3 regions of the Streptomyces sp. NBC_01622 genome follow, and region 3 is predicted to be linked to each of the others. Evidence: riboswitches for the same ligand, from Rfam matches in the RefSeq annotation. Region 3 holds a riboswitch; each other region holds the start of a gene.

Evidence for each region. Region 3 has a riboswitch for thiamine pyrophosphate ahead of thiC (phosphomethylpyrimidine synthase ThiC). Riboswitches for the same ligand answer to the same signal wherever they lie in the genome.
Region 1: another riboswitch for thiamine pyrophosphate. It lies ahead of thiO (glycine oxidase ThiO); the one in region 3 lies ahead of thiC (phosphomethylpyrimidine synthase ThiC).
Region 2: another riboswitch for thiamine pyrophosphate. It lies ahead of OH768_RS15465 (thiamine ABC transporter substrate binding subunit); the one in region 3 lies ahead of thiC (phosphomethylpyrimidine synthase ThiC).

The regions. Positions count from the first base shown of each region.
Region 1 covers NZ_CP109293.1:8,264,056-8,269,222, reverse strand. Annotated here, with positions in the region: gene OH768_RS38285 (Rv2175c family DNA-binding protein) at 1-118, opposite strand, end outside; gene OH768_RS38280 (NAD(P)/FAD-dependent oxidoreductase) at 183-1,412, opposite strand; gene OH768_RS38275 (hypothetical protein) at 1,445-1,699, opposite strand; TPP riboswitch at 1,752-1,863, shown strand; gene thiO (glycine oxidase ThiO) at 1,861-3,033, shown strand; gene thiS (sulfur carrier protein ThiS) at 3,030-3,230, shown strand; gene OH768_RS38260 (thiazole synthase) at 3,234-4,028, shown strand; gene pknB (Stk1 family PASTA domain-containing Ser/Thr kinase) at 4,133-5,167, shown strand, end outside.
Region 2 covers NZ_CP109293.1:3,492,246-3,497,412, reverse strand. Annotated here, with positions in the region: gene OH768_RS15480 (phosphatidate cytidylyltransferase) at 1-247, shown strand, start outside; gene OH768_RS15475 (SRPBCC family protein) at 380-826, shown strand; gene rlmN (23S rRNA (adenine(2503)-C(2))-methyltransferase RlmN) at 890-1,996, shown strand; TPP riboswitch at 2,018-2,124, shown strand; gene OH768_RS15465 (thiamine ABC transporter substrate binding subunit) at 2,121-3,197, shown strand; gene OH768_RS15460 (ABC transporter permease) at 3,245-4,846, shown strand; gene OH768_RS15455 (ABC transporter ATP-binding protein) at 4,847-5,167, shown strand, end outside.
Region 3 covers NZ_CP109293.1:5,730,556-5,735,722, forward strand. Annotated here, with positions in the region: gene OH768_RS26285 (serine hydrolase domain-containing protein) at 17-1,264, shown strand; gene thiC (phosphomethylpyrimidine synthase ThiC) at 1,291-3,129, opposite strand; TPP riboswitch at 3,122-3,311, opposite strand; gene OH768_RS26295 (YibE/F family protein) at 3,383-4,885, shown strand; gene OH768_RS26300 (SsgA family sporulation/cell division regulator) at 5,076-5,167, opposite strand, start outside.

The sequences.
Region 1 (5,167 bases), 2.5 Mb from region 3:
GGCCCTCCTTGACCAGCTGCCGCACGCGTGTCACCTCGACATCGAGCATCTCTGCGATGTCGGGCAGCGTGAGCCAGGCGGGGACGAGAGCATCGATCTTTGCGTCAATCTCGGTCACGTAAACAGCGTGCCATCCCGGACTGACAGTCGGAAGCCGGGCCGGTCCGACTCGGGGGGACGAACTAGGCGATAGCGGCCTTCATCGGGAGAGAAGGGTCCGCCAGCGGCCCGGGATTCATCGGCGTGCCCGACTCGATCAGGCGGCGGCCCTGGGCCAGGTCACGGGGGCGGCCGACCGCGAGAACGGCCACCAGGCGGTCCCCGCGCAGCCAGCAGAAGGTCCAGGCCGGGGTGGCCGGGTCGCCGCGCCACAGGGTCGTGTCGGCGGACGCGTGATGGCCGACGTACTGGACGAAGCGGCCGAACTGCTCGGACCAGAAGTACGGCACCGGGTCGTAGACCGCCGGGGTCTGGCCGACGATGTTCGCGGCGACCGTGCGCGGGCCCTGGAGGGCGTTGTCCCAGTGGTGGACGAGAAGGCGCTCGCCGTACCTTCCCGAAGGGAAGGAGGCGCAGTCGCCGACCGCGTACACGTCCGGCACCGAGGTGCGCAGCCGGTCGTCGGCCACGACCTCGCGGTGGGCGCCCAGCTCGATGCCGGAGTCCGCGAGCCAGCCGGTGGCGGGGCGGGCGCCGATCCCGACCACGACGGCTCCGGCGGGCAGCCGGGTGCCGTCGTCGAGGACCACCGCGCCGGGTTCGACGCGCTCCACGCGCGTGTGCGTGCGCAGCACGGCTCCGGCGTCCGCGTACCAGGCGGCCATCGGCGCGGCCACGTCGGCGGGCAGCGCGCCCGCGAGCGGCCGGTCGGCGGCTTCTACGACGGTCACCGCACAGCCCGCCTCGCGCGCGGCCGTGGCGAACTCGGCGCCGATCCAGCCCGCGCCGACGACCACGATGTCGTGCTGCCGCGCGAGCACCGGCCGCAGCCGCTCGGCGTCGTCCAGGGTGCGCAGCAGATGCACCCCGGGGATGCCGTCGGCGCCCGGCAGCCGGATCGGTTCGGCGCCGGTGGCGAGGACGAGGACGTCGTAGGGCACCGGGCCCTCGGCAGTGTCCAGTTCGTGGTCTCCGGGGCGCAGGCCCGACACCTCGCGCCCGAGCCGGAGTTCGATGCCGAGCGCCTCGAAGTCGACGTCGAAGGCGGAGCCCTCGGCCTTGCCGAGCAGGACGGCCTTGGACAGCGGGGGCCGGTCGTAGGGCTGATGGGGTTCGGCGCCGAGAAGGGTGACGGTGCCGGTGAAGCCCTGTTCGCGCAGGGCGACCGCGGTCTGCACCCCGGCCATGCCCGCGCCGACGACGACCACTCGCCGCCCTGCCCCCGCGCCCTGTCCCCGTGTCTGCTCGCTCATCCGATCACCATAGACACCTGCCAAATCGTCAGTCAGGGGGCGCGTTCAGTGACCTGTTCCACAACACTCGTCCCGCTCCCCGGCTGCGACTCCCACTCCCAGGTCTCGTCGAGACGGTCCCCCGCGCGCGTGCCGACGAGATGCCCGCGTACGACGTCGCCGCCCGCGTACTCGGCCCAGATCTCGCCGTCCTTCTCGTGGTAGGCGAACCGGGTGCGGGTGCCGACCTGACCCGGTGCCTGGTCCGCGACCGGGGCGAGGACGAGACCCTCGAGCGAGCGGACCATGGACGGAGGCTCCCTTACTGGGACATGGGGTACGGGCTAGGGTGGCCAACGTACAAGCACTCGCGGGAGTCCGGACGCACCGGGCTGAGAGGGAGGCTGGCGGCCTCCGACCGTACGAACCTGATCCGGGTCATGCCGGCGAAGGGAGGGGCTGGACGCCCATGCCTACACGTACGTCAGACGTCCTCGTCGTCGGGGGCGGGATCATCGGCCTGGTCACGGCCTGGCGGGCCGCGCAACGCGGGTTCGCCACCGCCGTCGTGGACCCCGACCCGGGCGGCGGGGCCGCGCAGGTGGCCGCCGGGATGCTGGCCGCCGTCACGGAACTGCACTACGGCGAACAGACGCTGCTCGCCCTCAACCTGGCCTCGGCGCAGCGCTACCCGGACTTCGCGGCCGAGCTGACCGACCTCACCGGCCTCGACCTCGGCTACCGGCGCTGCGGCACCCTGGCCGTCGCCCTGGACGCCGACGACCGCGCCCACCTCCGTGAACTGCACGCCCTGCAGCACCGGTCGGGCCTGGACTCCGAGTGGCTGTCCGGGCGCGACTGCCGGCGCCTGGAGCCGATGCTCGCACCGGGGGTGCGCGGGGGGCTCCGGGTCGACGGGGACCACCAGGTCGACCCGCGGCGGCTGGCGGGCGCCCTGGTGGCCGCGTGCGAGCGCGCCGGGGTCGCCTTCCACCGGACGTGGGCCGAGCGGCTCACGGTCGGGCAGGACCGCGCCACGGGGGTCGTCACGCGTGAGGGTGATGTGCTGGGCGCGGACCAGGTGGTGCTCGCGGGCGGCAGCCTCAGCGGGCGGCTTGCCGGGGTCCCAGGCGACGTCCTGCCGCCCGTACGGCCCGTGAAGGGGCAGGTGCTGCGGCTGACCGTGCCGGAGCGGTACGCGCCGTTCCTGAGCAGGACCGTGCGGGCCGTGGTGCGTGGCAGCCACGTCTATCTGGTGCCGCGCGAGAACGGCGAGCTGGTCGTCGGCGCGACCAGCGAGGAACTGGGCTGGGACACCACGGTGACCGCCGGCGGTGTCTACGAACTGCTGCGCGACGCCCACGAGTTGGTCCCCGGGATCACCGAACTGCCGCTCACCGAGACCCGGGCCGGACTGCGCCCGGGCTCCCCCGACAACGCGCCGCTGCTGGGCCCGACCGAACTGCCGGGACTGCTGCTGGCCACCGGGCACTACCGCAACGGCGTGCTGCTCACGCCGGTCACCGGCGACGCCCTCGCACACGCCCTGGCCACCGGCGAACTCCCGGACGAGGCACGCCCGTTCACCCCGAAGCGGTTCGCCCGCGCGGAACGCACGGCACTCGTGGAGCAGCCCGCATGAACGTCTCCGTCAACGGGGAGCCCCGGGTGATCGCGCCCGGCACGGCTCTCGACACCCTTGTGCGCACCCTGGCCCCGTCGCCCTCCGGGGTGGCCGCCGCCCTCAACGAAACCGTCGTCCCGCGCGCGGAGTGGCCCTCGACCTCCCTCTCCGAGGGGGACCGCGTCGAGGTCCTCACCGCCGTCCAAGGAGGCTGACCCATGGCCGACGACCCCTTCGTCCTCGGTGGTACGTCCTTCACGTCCCGGCTGATCATGGGCACCGGGGGCGCGCCCAGCCTCGACGTCCTGGAGCGCGCGCTGGTCGCCTCCGGGACGGAGCTCACGACGGTCGCGATGCGGCGCGTGAACGCTTCCGTGCACGGTTCGGTGCTGTCCGTCCTGGAGCGGCTCGGCATCCGGGTGCTGCCCAACACCGCGGGCTGCTTCACGGCGGGCGAGGCGGTGCTGACGGCCCGGCTCGCGCGGGAGGCGCTCGGGACGGCACTGGTCAAACTTGAGGTGATCGCGGACGAGCGCACCCTGCTGCCCGACCCGATCGAGCTGCTGGACGCCGCCGAGACCCTGGTCGACGACGGGTTCACGGTGCTGCCGTACACGAACGACGATCCCGTGCTGGCGCGGAAGCTGGAGGACGTCGGGTGTGCGGCGATCATGCCCCTGGGGTCGCCGATCGGTTCCGGGCTCGGTATCCGCAATCCGCACAACTTCCAGCTGATCACCGAGCACGCGCGCGTGCCGGTGATTCTGGACGCGGGGGCCGGTACGGCGTCCGACGCGGCGTTCGCGATGGAGCTGGGGTGCGCGGGTGTGATGCTTGCCTCGGCGGTGACGCGGGCGCAGGAGCCGGTGCTGATGGCGTCCGCGATGCGGAGCGCGGTGGAGGCGGGGCGGCTGGCGTTCCGGGCGGGGCGTATCCCCCGTAGGCACTTCGCCGAGGCGTCGTCTCCGACGACCGGCCTGGCCCGTCTGGACCCCGAACGTCCGGCGTTCTGAACTCCCGCTCCCCAGGGTGGGATCCGTCACAGCTCGGCTGCAGTACCGCCCCGAAACTGGCCGAAAAGGCGGTGCTGTCAGCCTCGGCTCGTACACTCACCTGCGTGGATACGACCCTTCATGACCCTCTCGTCGGGCAGTTGCTCGACGGCCGCTATCGCGTCGACGCGCGGATCGCCGTCGGCGGGATGGCCACGGTCTACCGGGCCGTGGACACCCGCCTGGACCGGGTCCTCGCGCTCAAGGTGATGCACCCGACGCTGGCGGCCGACGCCTCCTTCGTCGACCGGTTCATCCGCGAGGCCAAGTCGGTGGCGCGGCTGGCGCATCCGAACGTGGTGCAGGTCTTCGACCAGGGCGCCCAGGGGACGTACGTCTATCTGGCGATGGAGTACGTCGCCGGCTGCACCCTGCGGGACGTGCTGCGCGAGCGCGGGGCGCTGCAGCCGCGTGCCGCGCTGGACATCCTGGAGCCGGTGCTGGCCGCGCTGGGTGCCGCGCACCGGGCCGGGTTCGTGCACCGGGACATGAAGCCGGAGAACGTGCTCATAGGGGACGACGGCCGGGTCAAGGTCGCCGACTTCGGGCTGGTCCGGTCCGTGGACACGGTCACCAGCACCACGGAGAACGTGCTCGGCACGGTCTCGTATCTGGCGCCGGAGCAGATCGAGGGCGGCACGGCGTCCCCCCGGGTCGACGTGTACGCGTGCGGTGTCGTCCTGTACGAGATGCTCACCGGCCAGAAGCCGCACGACGGGGACTCCCCCGCGATCGTGCTCTACAAGCACCTGCACGAGGACGTCCCGCCGCCTTCGGCCGTCGTGCCGGGGCTGGCGTACGAGCTGGACGAGCTGGTCGCCACGGCCACCGCGCGTACCCCGGACATCCGGCCGTACGACGCTGTCTCGCTGTTCGGTCTGGTCCGGGAGGCGCGGGCGGGGCTGAGCGACGAGCAGTTGGACGCGGTGCCGCCGCAGGCGCTGACCTCGGAACATCCCCACTCCGAGAACCGTACGAGTGTGATCCCGCGCTCGCTGACCGTGCCGCGTCCGCTGCCGGTCAACGAGGACGACGAGCCCGGTGACCCGTTCAACCGGACCAGCCGGTTCGAGAGCGGGCCGCCGCTGCCGCCCCGGCGG
Region 2 (5,167 bases), 2.2 Mb from region 3:
CGCGCTGTGCATGCAGTTCCTGATCGACGACGGCAGCTGGTGGCAGGGGCTCGTCCTGGGCCTCGCGGTCGCGGCCAGCGCCACGCTGGGTGACCTCGGCGAGTCCATGATCAAGCGGGACCTCGGCATCAAGGACATGGGCACGCTGCTGCCGGGCCACGGCGGCATCATGGACCGGCTGGACTCCTTGCTGCCGACGGCTCCGGTGGTCTGGCTGTTGATGGTCCTGTTCGTCGGGTCCGCCTGACGTTCGGCCGACGTCCTGCCGTACGGCATTCCGGGCGCCCCTGTATCTCTGTACAGGACGGGGGCGCCCGGTCGTACGATTTCGGTATAAGCCCTCGCAAAAGGGGGACCGCCCTGAACGAAGGAGGGCGTCATGTCCGCCTTCCATGAAGAGTTCGACGTGGACTGCCGTCCGGAGGACGCCTGGGCGTACGTCATCGACCCGTCCCACCTCCCCGAGTGGCAGGAGAGCGCGGTGTCCGCCGAACAGCTCGACGACCGGCCCTTCGGCCTCGGCTCCCGGGTCCGCGTCACCCGGCACGTGGGTCGCCGCGACATGGCGATGACCATGGAGTGCACCGAGTTCCAGCCGCCGTACGCCTGGACCGTGCGCGGGATCGACGGCCCCATCAGGGGCAACTTCCGCGGCGAGATCTCACCCGTCGACGACGGACGCCGTACCCGGGTGACGATGGATCTCGACTTCGAGGGACACGGCATCGGCAAGGTCCTGCTGCCCTTCGTCGTGCGCCCCCAGATCCGACGCGAGATGCCCCACAACGAGAGGCTCCTGAGGGAACACCTGGAGCACATCGGCTGAACTCGGCTGAAGCGGATCACCGTAAACGGATCACGGTAAACGATCTGCGACACTGGTACAGCCATGCCTAAGCCCGGAGAACTCACATTCGTCGCCCCCCGCGGAGCCCAGAAGCCGCCGCGGCACCTTGCCGATCTCACGCCCGCCGAGCGCAAGGAAGCCGTCGCCGCGGTCGGGGAGAAGCCCTTTCGCGCCAAGCAGCTCTCGCAGCACTACTTCGCGCGCCTCGCGCACGACCCGGCGGAGTGGACCGACATCCCCGCCGGTTCGCGCGCCAAGCTGCAAGAGGCGCTGCTCCCTGAGCTGATGACGGTCGTACGGCATCTGTCGACCGACCAGGACACCACCCGCAAGACGCTGTGGCGGCTGTTCGACGGGACGCTCGTCGAGTCCGTGCTGATGCGGTACCCGGACCGGGTCACCATGTGCATCAGCTCGCAGGCGGGCTGCGGGATGAACTGCCCGTTCTGCGCGACCGGTCAGGCCGGCCTGGACCGCAATCTGTCCACCGGTGAGATCGTGCACCAGATCGTGGACGGCATGCGGGCGCTGCGCGACGGTGAGATCCCGGGCGGTCCCGCGCGGCTCTCCAACATCGTCTTCATGGGCATGGGCGAGCCCCTCGCCAACTACAAGCGGGTCGTCCAGTCCATCCGCGCCCTCACCGACCCCGAGCCGGACGGCCTCGGCCTCTCGCAGCGCGGGATCACCGTCTCTACGGTCGGACTGGTCCCGGCGATCCACCGGTTCTCCGACGAGGGCTTCAAGTGCCGGCTCGCGATCTCGCTGCACGCGCCGGACGACGACCTGCGCGACACCCTGGTTCCCGTGAACACCCGGTGGAAGGTGCGCGAGGTCCTCGACGCGGGCTGGGAGTACGCGGCGAAGTCGGGACGCCGGCTGTCCATCGAGTACGCGCTGATCCGGGACATCAACGACCAGGCGTGGCGCGGCGACCGGCTCGGCCGGCTCCTCAAGGGCAAGCCGGTGCACGTCAACCTGATCCCGCTGAACCCGACGCCGGGCTCCAAGTGGACGGCCTCCCGTCCCGAGGACGAGAAGGCGTTCGTCGAGGCCATCGCGGCCCATGGGGTGCCGGTCACCGTCCGGGACACCCGCGGCCAGGAGATCGACGGAGCGTGCGGCCAGCTCGCGGCCACCGAGAGGTAATCTCTGCCGTAAGTACATTTTCATATCCGACAGGGGAGCGCGCAGCGCTGAGAGTGCGGCAATCGGGCCGCAGACCCTCTGAACCTCGCCCAGGTCATTCTGGGTAGGAAGTTCGGTCATCACCGTGAACACCAAGAAGTACTGTGCTGTCCTCGTCGGCCTCGGCCTGGTCACGCTCTCCGCGTGCGGGTCGGGGTCGGACCAGGGCAGTGGCTCCGGCTCCAAGACCGTCACGCTCGTCAGCCACGACTCTTGGGCCGTATCCAAGAGCGTCCTCAAGGACTTCGAGAAGCAGTCCGGCTACACGGTCAAGGTCCTCAAGGACGGCGACGCGGGCCAGGCCGTCAACAAGGCGATCCTGACGAAGGACAACCCGCAGGGAGACGTCTTCTTCGGCGTCGACAACACCCTGCTCTCCCGCGCGCTCGACAACGGTCTCTTCCAGTCCTACGACGCGAAGGGCTCCGCCACCGTCAAGCCCGCGTACCGCGTCGACGAGACCAAGCATCGCGTCACGCCCATCGACACGGGCGACATCTGCGTCAACTACGACAAGGCGTACTTCAGCAAGCACAAGCTGACCCCGCCGACCTCCTTCGCGGACCTCGTCAAGCCCGAGTACAAGAACCTCCTCGTCACCGAGAACGCCGCCACCTCCTCACCCGGCCTCGGTTTCCTGCTGGGCAGCGCGGCGCAGTTCGGGGACGACAGCTGGCAGGCGTACTGGAAGAAGCTCAAGGCCAACGGCGTGAAGGTCGTCGACGGCTGGGAGCAGGCCTACGACCAGGAGTTCTCCGGTTCGGCCGGCGGGAAGAAGGCGGGCGGCGACCGGCCCCTCGTCGTCTCCTACGCCTCCTCGCCGCCCGCCGAAGTCATCTACGGCGACCCGAAGCCGACCACCGCGCCCACCGGGGTGTCGTACGGCACCTGCTTCCGGCAGACCGAGTACGCGGGACTGCTCAGCAACGCCAAGAACACCAAGGGCGGCAAGGCCTTCATCGACTTCCTGCTCACCAAGGAGTTCCAGGAGGACATGCCGCTCAACATGTTCGTCTACCCGGTGATCGAGGGCGCGACAGTGCCGGCCGAGTTCACGCAGTACGGTCCGCAGGCCAAGGACCCCGAGACCATGGCCCCCACGAAGATCGCCGCCGACCGGGACCAGTGGGTCAAGTCGTGGACCTCGCTCGTACTGAAGTAGTCCCGCGGAAGTCCTCCCGTAGAGGGAACGTGACGCGGCTCGGCCTCATGGTCCTGCCCGTCGCGTTCTTCGCGGTGTTCTTCGCCTACCCCGTCGCCGCGATCGTCGGGCGCGGTCTCAAGGTGGACGGCGCCTGGCAGTTGGGCCGGATCCGGGACGTGCTGGCCCAGTCCGACATCCGGCACGTGCTGTGGTTCACCACCTGGCAGGCGCTCGCCTCCACCGCGCTCACGCTGCTGATCGCGCTCCCCGGCGCGTATGTCTTCGCGCGCTTCGACTTCCCGGGAAGGCAGGTGCTGCGGGCCGTCGTGACGGTCCCCTTCGTGCTGCCGACGGTCGTCGTCGGTACGGCCTTCCTCGCGCTCGTCGGCCGGGGCGGACTCCTCGACGACCTGTGGGGCGTACGGCTGGACACCACCGTGTGGGCCATCCTGCTCGCGCACGTCTTCTTCAACTACGCGGTCGTCGTACGGACGGTGGGCGGCCTCTGGGCACAGCTCGACCCGCGTCAGGAGGAGGCCGCGCGGATGCTCGGCGCCTCCCGGCTCCGGGCCTGGCGGAAGGTGACGCTGCCCGCGCTCGCGCCCGCCGTGGCCGCCGCCGCGCTGATGGTCTTCCTCTTCACCTTCACCTCCTTCGGCGTGGTGCAGATCCTCGGCGGCCCGACCTTCTCGACCCTCGAAGTGGAGATCTACCGCCAGACTTCGGAAGTCTTCGACCTTTCCACGGCGGCCGTGCTGACGATCGTCCAGTTCGTCGCGGTCGGCGCGATCCTCGCCGTCCATGCCTGGACGGTACGGCGACGGGAGACGGCTCTACGACTCGTGGACCCGGCGGTGACCGCACGGCGCCCGCGCGGGGCCGGCCAGTGGTCCCTGCTCGCCGGGGTCCTCGTCTCCGTCCTGCTGCTGCTCGTGCTGCCGCTCGCCGTGCTGGTCCAACGGTCCCTGGACTCACCGGACTTCGGCTACTACCGGGCGCTGACCCACGACGACGGCGGCACCTTCCTGGTCCCGCCGATCGCCGCGATCGGCAACTCGCTGGAGTACGCCGTCGCCGCCACCGCGATGGCCGTGGTGATCGGGGGGCTCGCCGCAGCGGCCCTGACCCGGCGCGATGCCGGGCGGCTGGTGCGGGGCTTCGACGCGCTGCTGATGCTGCCGCTCGGGGTGTCGGCGGTGACCGTCGGCTTCGGGTTCCTGATCTCGCTCGACAAACCCCCGGTGGATCTGCGGAGTTCATGGATCCTGGTGCCGCTCGCACAGGCGCTGGTGGGCGTCCCCTTCGTCGTACGGACGATGCTGCCCGTGCTGCGGGCGGTGGACGGGCGGCTGAGGGAGGCGGCGGCCGTGCTCGGGGCGTCCCCGTGGCGGGTGTGGCGCGAGGTGGATCTGCCGCTGGTGCGGCGGGCGTTGCTGATCGCCGCCGGGTTCGCGTTCGCGGTGTCGCTGGGCGAGTTCGGGGCGACCGTGTTCATCGCGCGGCCGGACAACCCGACGCTGCCGGTCGCGGTGGCCCGGCTGCTGTCCCGGCCCGGTGATCTCAACTACGGCCAGGCGATGGCCCTTTCGACGATTCTGATGGTGGTGTGCGCCGTGGCCCTGCTGGTGCTTGAGCGGCTGCGCACCGACCGGACGGGGGAGTTCTAGATGCTGCTCGGTCTTGAGAGCGGGACCGTACGGTTCGGTGGGCGGCCCGTGCTCGACGCTGTCGATCTCGGGGTCGCCGAGCACGAGATCGTGTGTGTGCTCGGGCCCAGCGGTAGCGGCAAGTCGACGCTGCTGCGGGCGGTGGCCGGGCTGCAACCCCTGGACTCCGGGCGGGTGTTGCTCGACGGACGCGACCAGGCCGGGGTGCCCGCACACCGGCGCGGGGTGGGCCTGATGTTCCAGGACCACCAGCTGTTCCCGCAGCGGGACGTGGCCGGCAACGTGGCCTTCGGGCTGCGCATGCACGGGACGTCGAAGGGA
Region 3 (5,167 bases):
AACGGGGGATTCGGACATGCAGATGCCGTCATCGAGGAAGACCGGCGCCGCCCTGCTGGCAGCGGCGTTGCTCGCACTGGGCTCACCCATGGCCGCGACCGCCACCACCGGACACCCGGCGCCGGACCACCCCTCCCACGTGTACGGCCAGGCCATGCTCCAGCGCGACCTGGCAGCCGTACGGAAGGCCGGAGGCGGCGATGTGAACGGGCTGGCCAGGGTCGACGTACCGAACGGCGCACCGCTCATGGCCCGCATCGGCACCCGCACGGCCGACTCCACGGCCCCGATCCCCTGGAACGCGCACTTCCGTGTGGCGAGCACGACGAAGACGTTCGTGGCGACCGTCGTCCTCCAACTCGTGGCGGAGAAGCGGCTGTCGCTCGACGACACCGTCGAGCACTGGCTGCCGGGAGTCGTCACGGGCAACGGCAACGACGGCACCCGCATCACCGTCCGCGACCTGCTCCGCCAGACCAGCGGCCTCTACGACTACATCGACGACCCGGAGATCCAGGACCGCCTGATCAACCACTTCGACGAGAACCGCTACGACACCACCCCGGCGGCCGACCTGGTCGCCGTCGCGATGAAGCACCGCCCGCTCTTCGTGCCGCAGCCGGGCGGGGCCACCCGGTGGGCGTACTCCAACACCAACTACCTGCTGGCCGGGATGATCGCCGAGAAGGCCGGTTGCGCGAGCTGGCAGGACCTGGTCGCTCACCGGATCATCGCGAAGCTCGGACTGCGCAACACCTCCGTCCCCGGGCTCGACCCGTTCCTGCCCGACCCGCACGTGAACGCGTATCTGACGACCGCCGAAGGCAAGCGTCTCGACGTCACCGACCACAGCTTCCAGCACACCGCGGACTCCGGTGTGGTGAGCACCACCGCCGACCTGAACACCTTCTTCCGGGCCCTGGCCGGCGGCAGGCTGCTCCCCGCCGCGCAGTGGCGCGAGATGCGGCAGACCGTGGAACGGACCGACGACCCGGAGGACGTGGCCGAGATGCCCGAGGGCACCTACGGCCTCGGCCTGCGAAAGATCCCGCTCTCCTGCGGCGGTTTCTACTACACCCACGAGGGCGACGGTGCGGGCGTCAACACCCGTCCCGCGGTGAGCGCCGACGGCAGGCGCGCGGTGACCGTCTCCATCACGACCACCACCGCGCCGCCGGACCTCGCCGCCCTCAACCGCGCGACAGGCACGCTGGTCGACCACACCCTGTGCGACAAGCCTGCCAAGGGCTCACCGAAGAGCTAGGCCGTGTCCGACCCAGCCGGTCGTCGTCAGTCGGCGATCGGCAGGTACACCCGGTTGCCCGCCGCCGCGAACTCCTTCGACTTCCGCGCCATGCCCTCCTCGACCTCCGCCTTGGTACCGCCGTGTTCGCGGCGGATGTCCTGGGAGATCTTCATCGAGCAGAACTTCGGCCCGCACATCGAGCAGAAGTGCGCCGTTTTGGCCGGCTCCGCCGGCAGTGTCTCGTCGTGGAACTCCCGAGCCGTGACCGGATCGAGGGCCAGGTTGAACTGGTCCTCCCAGCGGAACTCGAAGCGGGCGTCGGACAGCGCGTCGTCCCACTCCTGTGCACCTGGGTGCCCCTTGGCGAGGTCGGCTGCGTGGGCGGCGATCTTGTAGGTGATGACGCCGGTCTTGACGTCGTCACGGTTGGGCAGGCCCAAGTGCTCCTTGGGCGTGACATAGCAGAGCATGGCCGTGCCCCACCAGGCGATCATCGCGGCACCGATGCCGGAAGTGATGTGGTCGTACGCAGGCGCGACGTCCGTCGTCAGCGGGCCGAGCGTATAGAACGGAGCTTCATCACAGATCTCCTGCTGAAGGTCGATGTTCTCCTTGATCTTGTGCATCGGGACATGTCCCGGGCCCTCGATCATGGTCTGTACGTTGAAACGCTTCGCGATCGTGTTGAGTTCCCCGAGAGTCCTCAACTCGGCGAACTGCGCCTCGTCGTTGGCGTCCGCGATCGATCCGGGGCGCAGACCGTCGCCCAGCGAGTAGGTGACGTCGTAGGCGGCGAGGATCTCGCAGAGCTCCTCGAAGTTCTCGTAGAGGAACGATTCCTTGTGGTGCGCCAGGCACCAGGCCGCCATGATCGAGCCGCCGCGCGAGACGATGCCGGTCTTGCGGTTCGCCGTCAGCGGTACGAACGGCAGCCGCACGCCCGCGTGGACGGTCATGTAGTCCACGCCCTGTTCGGCCTGTTCGACGACCGTGTCCTTGTAGATCTCCCAGGTCAGCTCCTCGGCACGGCCGTCGACCTTTTCGAGCGCCTGGTAGAGCGGCACGGTGCCGATGGGGACGGGGGAGTTGCGCAGCACCCACTCGCGGGTGGTGTGGATGTTGCGGCCGGTGGACAGGTCCATGACCGTGTCGGCGCCCCAGCGGGTCGCCCAGGTCATCTTCTCGACCTCCTCCTCGATGGAGGAAGTGACCGCGGAATTGCCGATGTTGGCGTTGACCTTCACCAGGAACCGCTTGCCGATGATCATCGGCTCGATCTCCGGGTGGTTGACGTTGGCCGGCAGCACCGCACGCCCCGCCGCGATCTCCTCCCGGACCACCTCGGGCGAGACCTTCTCCCGTACGGCCACGAACTCCATCTCGGGCGTGATCTCGCCCCGTCGCGCGTAGGCGAGTTGAGTCACCGCCGTACCCTCACGTCCACGGCGCGGTTGCCGGGGGCGGCCCGGGAACACCGCGTCGAGGTTACGGAGTCCACCGCGCGGTGACGTGTGCTTGATTCCGTCGTCCTCGGGGCGGACGGGACGGCCCGCGTACTCCTCGGTGTCGCCCCGGGCGATGATCCAGTTCTCCCGCAGCGGCGCCAGTCCCCTGCGGACGTCGGTGTCGACGAGCGGATCGGTGTACGGGCCTGAGGTGTCGTACAGCGTCACGGACTGCCCGTTGGTGAGGTGTACCTGACGGACCGGCACCCGCAGATCGGGGCGCGAGCCCTCGACATACCCCTTGTGCCAGCCGGCGGACTTCCCGGCCGCAGAGGACTCCTCGACCCCCGTCGGCTGCCCGGCCCGTGCGAACTCCTCGCCCGGAATGGGCTGTTCGTCCTGGCTGAAGGCAGGCGTGCGTACGTCCTTGTTGGTCATGAGACCTACTCCCTACGCCGGCATTACCCGGTAACAGGTTCGGCGGTCGACGCAGCGGCTTCCGTCAGCCGATGTTTCATGTGAAACATCACTCGATACAGGTGACGTTTCCCGTGAAACATCGCAGAGACGGAGGTCAGCGCCCTCTCAGCCCGGTGCTCCGAGCTCCCGCGTGTGCAAAGGTGCCTCCACGCTAGCGTCATATGTGGCGCGGTGAACAGTGGGCCTCCGGCGTTCTTGCGATGATCGGGCGGTGACCACGACGCAGCAGCCCCCGTACCCGCCGACCGGGCCGCCGCATGGCCATGACCACGGCCACGGTTCCGATGGCGACCATGGCTCCGGGTCCGGGGACGACGACAGCTCCGGCGGGGACGGCGGGCACGGTTCCGGCGCGGGTGGTGGACACGGTCACTCGCACAGTCACGGCCCGGCCGCCCCCGTCTCCCGTCACCTCCGGAAGGTCATCGCGGCGATCCTGATCCCGTTCACGGTCGCGGTCGTGGTCGGCATGGTGGTGCTGTGGCCCGGCGGCGCACCGTCGCACAAGCGCACCGGCGTCGGCTTCGACCGGCAGACGCAGCAGGCGACGGTCACCAAGGTCGTCAGCGTGAGCTGCGCCTCGGTGAACGCCTCGGGCGGGGGCGCGACCGGGGACACCTCCACGGCCGAGGGCTCCTCGGCACAGCAGGAGGCGGGCGGCACCTGCAAGAAGGCCACGGTCACGGTCAGCACCGGCAAGGACAAGGGCCGTACGTTCACGGAGATCGTGCAGCCCGACCAGTCACGGCAGTTGCATCAGGGCGAGAAGGTCGTGGTCGCGTACGAGCCCTCCGCGCCCAGGGATCTGCAGTACTCGGTCACCGATGTGAACCGTAAGTTCCCCATGGCGCTGCTCGCCGGCATCTTCGCGCTGGCCGTCGTGGTGGTGGGCCGGCTGCGCGGCGTCATGGCACTGATCGCGCTGGCCATCAGCTTCATGATCCTCAACTTCTTCATCCTGCCCGCAATCCTGCACGGCTCGAACCCGCTGATCGTGGCGGTGGTCGGATCGAGCGCCATCATGCTGATCGCCCTCTACATGTGCCACGGACTGTCGGCCCGTACGTCCGTGGCGGTGCTCGGCACGCTGATGTCGCTGGTCCTGATCGGCGTCCTGGGTTCGGTGTTCATCGGCTGGGCCGCGCTGACCGGCAACACGGACGACAACACGGGCCTGATCCACGGGCTGTATCCGTCGATCGACATGAGCGGCCTGCTGCTCGCCGGCGTCATCATCGGTTCGCTCGGTGTGCTCGACGATGTGACGGTCACGCAGACCTCGGCGGTCTGGGAACTGCACGAGGCCAACCCGTCGATGGGCTGGCGCGGGCTGTACCGCGCTGGTATCCGGATCGGCCGCGACCACATCGCGTCCGTGGTCAACACGCTCGTCCTCGCCTACGCGGGCGCCGCCCTGCCGTTGCTGCTGCTCTTCTCCATCGCGCAGAGCAGCGTGGGGTCGGTCGCCAACAGCGAGTTGGTCGCCGAGGAGATCGTACGCACGCTTGTGGGCTCGATCGGCCTGGTCGCCTCGGTACCGGTCACCACCGCGCTCGCGGCCCTGGTGGTCTCGGCGGACCGACCGGGACGCGAAACAGCTCCCGCGGGGGTTGCGGCGGCGGCCACGGCGGCGCCGGGTGCCGGGCCCGCGGCAGCGCCCGGTGCCAAGCCGGCGCCGGCGCGCGGCGGGAAGGGCCGACGCCGCAAGCACTGAGGACGGCGAGAACCGCCGCACGGAGCCACACAGAAGCGTTCCTGCGACTCCAGGGCTCCTCCCGGGCTTCCCGGACCGCACCCGGACCTCTCGGCCTCGCAGGCCTTTCAGGGCTCCACAGATGCCTCCAGGGGCCTCGGGCCCCGTGGTGAAGCGTTACGCCAACTCTCCCCGCCGCCGTAGCAACGCTTCAGCCGGCGCTCTGCTCCTCCGCCAGGATGCGGTCCAGTGCCTCGTCGAGGTGGGCGTCGAAATCCGCGAGCGCACCCTCCTGACCGAGCG